DNA from 2 places in the Halopseudomonas salegens genome. Region 2 is predicted to be linked to the other one. Evidence: predicted binding sites of a transcription regulator. Region 2 holds the regulator's gene; the other holds the start of a gene.
What was found. Region 2 encodes FliA, which starts transcription of late flagellar genes. Its sites were predicted from a motif close to CTAAAGTTTNNNNNNNNNNNGCCGNTAA; they were not measured.
Positions count from the first base shown of each region.

Region 1: the regulator FliA is predicted to act here: its motif matches at 1,927-1,954, upstream of BLU07_RS01010 (methyl-accepting chemotaxis protein).

Region 1 is NZ_LT629787.1:230,259-233,677, forward strand. It holds gene BLU07_RS01005 (ATP-grasp domain-containing protein) at 1-118, shown strand, start outside; gene BLU07_RS01010 (methyl-accepting chemotaxis protein) at 161-1,792, opposite strand; gene BLU07_RS01015 (exopolysaccharide biosynthesis protein) at 2,230-2,817, shown strand; gene BLU07_RS01020 (response regulator transcription factor) at 2,967-3,419, shown strand, end outside.
Region 2 is NZ_LT629787.1:2,084,932-2,088,350, reverse strand. It holds gene flhF (flagellar biosynthesis protein FlhF) at 1-517, shown strand, start outside; gene fleN (flagellar synthesis regulator FleN) at 547-1,374, shown strand; gene BLU07_RS09400 (RNA polymerase sigma factor FliA) at 1,374-2,105, shown strand; gene BLU07_RS09395 (chemotaxis response regulator CheY) at 2,289-2,666, shown strand; gene BLU07_RS09390 (protein phosphatase CheZ) at 2,688-3,419, shown strand, end outside.

The DNA.
Region 1 (3,419 bases), 1.9 Mb from region 2:
CGTTCCAGACCGGTCAGCCTTTGGCACCCACTGGGGTCTGATCTTCTTCTTCGGCGATGATCCGATCAAGATGCGGGATCTGTTGAAAGCTCAGGAAGATCTGGACTTTTACGTCTAGCGAGAAGCCCGCCACCACCTTCCGGTTGTGGCGGGAATACCGTCAACTGCTGCGAAACTCTGCCGCCATGTCCTGCAACTGTGCCGCCAGACGGGCCAACTCGGCGCTGCCTTCGGCGACATGCTGAGAGCCCGCGTGGTTCTCTTGTGCTATTCCCATAATCGACGACACATTACCGCTGACCTGATCAGCAACAACGGATTGCTGTTCAGCAGCGCTGGCAATCTGGGTACCCATCTCGGTTACCTGATCCAGAGCGGCCGAAATGTCTCTGAGTTGCTCCGCGACTTTTTCCCCAAGAGCCCGTGTGTCCTCGACCTTTTCTCGTCCGGACTGCATGGCAGCCGTTGCCTCCTGGCTTTCCCGCTGCAGCGCACTGATGACTGTGGTGATTTCTTCAGTGGAATCCTGGGTTCGCTTGGCCAAAGACCGGACCTCGTCAGCCACTACCGCAAACCCTCGGCCTTGCTCACCGGCTCTGGCTGCTTCAATCGCCGCATTGAGAGCCAACAGATTGGTCTGGTCGGCAATCGAGGTAATGACCTCTACTACCTGGCGGATGTCTGAACTGCGTTGCGCCAGATTGGCAATGCTGTCAGCGATACGACCAATCTCCTCAGACAGCTCGGCCAGACCCCGGCTGCCGTCCTCGCCGAATTTCCGCCCCGTGTGGCTGAGCGTTTGGGCATTGGTCACCGCTGACTGGGTTTCGGTGGCGCTGCGCGATACGTCGGCAGCCGCAGCGGCCATCTCGTTCATGGCGACAGCTACCTGGTTGGTCTGCTCGGTCTGGGCTTCAATGTTCCTCTTTGTCTGTACGCTCACAGAGGACATTTCCTCTGCCGCTGAGGCGGTTTCTTGAGAGGCGGCGGTCAAGCGTGAAAACACCTTGTCGATCCGGGCGACAACATCGTTAACGCTGAGCGCAACATCCGCAATCTCGTCTTTACCAATGACCGGCACCCTTACCGACAGGTCAGAGTGATGGGCAAGCTCATCCATGGACTTCCGTAACGCTTCCAGCGGCGTTTTGATCGAGCGGTACATCAGCAAGCCATACCCAACCAGGAGCAGCAACATCAAGGCAGTGGTACCGATATAGATGCGGTTGGATTGGGCATACAGTCGGGCCACCTGGTCCCTGGCTACGCCGGCTTCGTCGATCTGCAGGGCGACCAGTTCGGAGATCTTGTCCGTTACCGGATCTATGGCCAGGTACAGCGGTTCGATGCTGCTGTGCAATTCTTGTTCAGCGCTGCCAGGGTAGCGCGACAGCTGCGACAGGGCTGTTTCGATTTCGCGATTGGCCGGGCGAAACAGCGCCTGGGTCTGATCGACAAGGGTGCGCTCTGTGGCCGTTAATTCGGTAGCCAGGTATTCCTGCCAGCGGCTATCAATCAATTGCCGGGCCTGAGTGATCTGCTCGGCAGCCTCGCGGCCACTTACCATGCCGGCATTGGCCTTGTTCACCGCATCAATGACCAATACTGCGTAATTGTCCGAAATGTCTTTCAGATCCTGCAGAGGAACGACGCGGTCGCTATAGATACCGGTGACGCCGGCGTTGATATTCTTGAAAACCAGCAAGCCGTAGAGGGAAAGGCACAGCATTGCGGCCAGGGGAGTAACGATAACGACAATCAGACGATTTTTGATCGACAACAAATTAAGCACAGCAGTGTCTCCACTTGAAGGTAACAAGCAACATTCAAACTACGTGGGATAAAGGGATCTAACGGGTCATTGTCGCCGGGTTATGTTTCAGCGAAACACTGCCAACGGCTTGATCTCAGTAACTCGGTTATTTCGTATCGACATAAAGGCGGGGGACTTTAGCAGATTTTGTCTCAAGGCGTCATACAATCACGGTTGTGTTGCCCTGATATGTTCAGCGCCAGACCTTGCTTGCTGAATGTAATCCGCGTGTCGGGCCATAGCGGCGGGCGCGGCGGCGGGCGCGCTCACAGGCTGAGTCGTGGCAAATACGACTTGCCTGCAGGTTCTCGACGCCGGCCATCGTGAAGGGTTACATTGAACGCTTCTTGACTTGGCCGCCCCGATCCCGGGAATTTACCGCACAAGGCGTTTGATTTGTCTACAGGATTCCTGCGATGAAGCAGCCGTTGCAAAACCTCGAGCAACTGCTTGATCACATCGGTGAGCTGGCGCGTGACAACGATCGGGTATCGATTGCGATGGTCGTAGAGTCGATCGGCAGCCGGTCCTTTGGACCGATGCTGATGCTCATTGGCATGATACTTTTTTCGCCACTGAGCGGCGTGCCGGGCATGTCGATTTTCATGGCAACGGTCGTCTTGCTGGTAGCGGTACAAATGTTGATTGGAAGAAAGCATTTCTGGTTGCCGCAATACATCCTGACTCGCTCGGTCAACAACGCCAAATTACAGAAGGCGCTGGACTGGCTCAGCAAGCCGGCCCGGGTCATAGACCGGGTGCTGAAACCCCGGCTGACATTTCTGGTGCGAAGAACAGGCAGCTACGGAGTAGCCGCGCTTTGCGTCGTGGTGGGGCTGGTCATGCCATTCATGGAACTGGTGCCATTTTCCTCATCGGCCGCCGGACTGTCCTTCCTGGCACTCGGGCTTGCGCTGGTCGTGCGTGACGGGCTGCTGGTACTGTTTGCGCTTGCAGTGCTCGGTACCGCTCTGGCGTTGGTAGGTACTAACCTGCTTGGATAAGGTGAGGAACGCACCTCGATTTTTTGACGACGTCATCGGCACTTGCTTCGCGCTGAGCAAGGCCGGCATCCCAGAGAATCCTCGCTGATATGGCCTTGTGCTGTGATGGTGTCAAGGTACAGGTGTAACGCTGTCAAAGTAGGGGGTATATGCGCATTCTGGTCATTGAAGACAATAAAGATATCCTGGCGAATGTGCTGGATTACCTTGAGCTCAAAGGCTTCTCGGTGGATTGCGCCCAGGACGGTGTGACGGGGTTGCACCGGGCGGTGAGTGCACACTATGACCTGATTGTATTGGATATCATGCTGCCCGGTATGGATGGCTACCAGGTCTGTAAGCGATTGCGTGAAGATGCCGGGTTTGCTACACCGATCATAATGCTGACAGCGCGTGATGCGCTGGATGACCGTCTGCAGGGGCTGCACTCTGGGGCCGATGATTACCTTGTCAAACCCTTTGCATTATCCGAACTGGTTGCACGCATCTATGCGATCTTGCGTCGCAGCCAAGGTAGCTCTGCACAGCAGTTGAGCGTGGCAGACCTGAGCTACGACCTGGATACACTGCAGGTCAGGCGAGCGGGGCAGCTTTTAAAGCTG
Region 2 (3,419 bases):
ACAGCTGCGTACCCTGGGCCGTATTCTCAATGTGCCGGTACGGGTGGTGGATGAACAGAACAACCTGAGCGAGGTGTTGGCGGATTTTGCCGACAAGCGTCTGGTGCTGGTGGATACTGCGGGTATGCATGGGGATGATCCGGAGCTGCGCAGCCAGCTGAATGAGCTGGCGCAACAGGGTCGCCGAGTGCAACCTCTGCTGGTACTGCCGGCCACCAGCCAGTATCGTGTGCTCAAGGCTGCCTGGCACAGCTATAAACGCTGCAACCTGGTTGGCTGTGTGCTGACCAAGGTCGATGAGGCAGCGACACTGGGTGAGGGACTCGGGCTGGCTATGGAGGTCGGTTTGCCGTTAGCCTATCTGGCAGATGGCCAGCGTATTCCGGATGACATCAGTAAGGCCGTTGGCCATAAGCTGGTCAGTCGTGCAGTCAGCCTGGCCAGTGAGGAAACACCGGCAGATGCCACCATGGCCGACGTTTTTGCCGGTATACTAAATAGCCAGCGTGCTGGTTGAAAACAATACAGATTAAGGTAAGCAGCGAGATGGCGAGCAATCATCCGGTTCAGGTTATCGCAGTCACTGGTGGCAAGGGCGGCATCGGCAAGACTAACGTGTCGGTCAACCTGAGTCTGGCGTTGGCTGATCTGGGGCGACGCGTCGTCTTGCTTGACGCTGACCTTGGTCTTGCCAACGTGGATGTACTGCTTGGCCTGAAACCCAAAGCCACTCTGGTGGACGTGCTTGACGGTACCTGTGAGCTGCGTGACGTGCTGATAGATGGTCCGGGCGGTATACGCATCGTGCCGGCGGCTTCTGGCGCTGCGCGGATGGTCAATCTGCAACCGCAGGAGCATGCCGGTCTGATCCAGGCCTTCAGTGATATCGGCCAGAATATTGACGTGCTGATTGTGGATACCGCTGCCGGGATCAGCGATTCGGTGGTCAGCTTTGTGCGCGCTGCCCAGGAAGTGCTGGTGGTCGTCTGTGACGAACCGACTTCGATTACCGATGCCTACGCCTTGATCAAGCTGCTCAACCGGGATCACGGCATGACCCGTTTCCGTGTTCTGGCAAATATGGTGCATACGCCGCAGGAAGGCCGTTCAGTTTTTGCTAAGCTGACCAAGGTAACGGATCGTTTTCTGGATGTCGCACTTCAGTATGTTGGCGCAGTTCCTTACGACGAGTCGGTACGCAAGGCGGTACAGAAGCAAAAGGCAGTTTACGAAGCCTTTCCGCGCAGCAAGGCCTCTATTGCCATTCGTGGCATAGCGCAAAAAGTGGATGGCTGGCCGCTGCCGGCTAACCCGCGCGGGCATCTCGAGTTTTTTGTCGAGCGCTTGGTGCAGCGGACAGGATCAGGCTTATGATGGCATCGGCTGGCGGGGTGAGCATGTATACGCGAGCGCAAAATAATAATTATCAGGATCAGTTGGTGGAGCAGTTTGCTCCGTTGGTCAAGCGTATCGCTTATCATTTGCTGGGCCGTTTGCCGGCCAGTGTTCAGGTCGATGATTTGCTCCAGGCCGGCATGATCGGTTTGCTTGAAGCGTCGCGCAAGTTCGACCATGGCAAGGGCGCCAGTTTTGAAACCTACGCCGGCATTCGCATTCGTGGCGCCATGCTGGATGAGGTGCGCAAGGGGGATTGGGCGCCACGTTCGGTGCACCGTAATTCGCGGATGGTCAGTGAAGCGATACGTGCGGTCGAGTCCCGATTGGGGCGTGACGCTAAAGATCATGAGGTTGCGGCCGAATTAGACGTAAGCGTTGACGATTATTACGCCATGCTCAACGATACTGCCGGCAGCCGCCTGTTCAGTTTTGATGATTTGCTGGCTGCGGGGATGCCGGCCGAGTCGGTTGGTGAAGAAGGTCCGTTTGATGGCTTGCGTGACGATCGCTTTCGCGCCGCCCTGGTCGAGGCTATCGATAGTCTGCCAGAGCGTGAACGGCTGCTGTTGTCGCTGTATTACGACGAAGAGCTCAACCTGAAAGAGATTGGCGCCGTGCTCGGGGTCAGCGAATCCCGGGTAAGTCAGCTCCACTCGCAATCGGCTGCTCGCTTGCGAGCGCGATTGTCGGGTTGGCAGGGAGACTGACCCGGTTCTGTTGGCGCCCAATGCGCAGGGATTATTTTCGTCGCTATCGGCAGCGCTGCTGCAGCAAGTCCGGTAGACTGACGGCTGGATTATTAACCGGCTTGTTTGGCCAATAACATTAGGTAGGCGGGGCACCGAGCCGCTGGATTCCTGGTTTGTACGGAGGTCGACTTGGACAAGAACATGAAAATTCTCATTGTTGATGATTTTTCGACAATGAGGCGGATTATCAAGAACCTGTTGCGCGACCTCGGGTTTACCAATACCGCTGAAGCCGATGACGGTACGTCTGCGCTGCCCATGCTGCAAAGCGGCAACTTCGACTTTCTGGTGACCGACTGGAACATGCCCGGCATGAGCGGTATCGACCTGTTGCGAGCAGTTCGCGCCGACGAGCGCCTCAAACACTTGCCCGTGTTGATGGTGACTGCCGAAGCCAAGCGTGACCAGATCATTGAAGCGGCTCAGGCTGGCGTCAATGGCTATGTGGTCAAACCCTTTACCGCCCAGGCTCTGAAAGAGAAGATCGAAAAGATTTTTGAGCGCGTACAGGCACAATAATCAAGCACCGGGGTACAGGTTATGGCGTTAAGTAAGGATCCCGGCCAGGCGACCGCTCAGGAGTTCGAAAACTCACTCAAGGACAACGCGCGCCAATTGGTCGAGTACCTGGAACAGGGCAAGTTCGGTGAAGCCATCATGGTGGTTCATGCCATCAACCAGGCGCGTGATCGCGGCCTCTACCATGAGGTTGGTCAGCTGACCCGCGCACTGCACAATGCCATCGTGAATTTTCAGCTGGATACCAGTCATGCTCTGGGAGAGCAGGAGCCAGACGGTGAAGTGTCCAAGATCAGCGATGCCTCTGACCGGCTCGATTATGTCGTCAAGCTGACTGAGGGCGCGGCCAATAAAACCATGGATCTGGTTGATGACACCCTTCCGGTGGCGACCGATCTCGGGCAGCAGGCCGCTGCCTTACGCAATGACTGGCAGCGCCTGCAGCGGCGCGAGATGGCCGCTGATGAGTTCCGGGACTTGTACCGGCGCATGGGTGAATTCCTCGAGCAAACCGAACAGTCGAGTAGTCAGATCAGCAGCAACCTCAACGATATCATGCTGGCGCAGGACTTCCAGGACCTGACCGGTCAGGTGATCAAGCGGGTAACGACCCTTGTTCACGATGTCGAAGAAAGCCTGGTCAGTCTGGTACGAATGGCCGGTCACGTCGACCGTATGGCCGGTATTCAGCACGATGAAAAACAACAAGAACAGAAAAAATCCTCCTCTGGGGGTGAAGGTCCGCAGATTCAT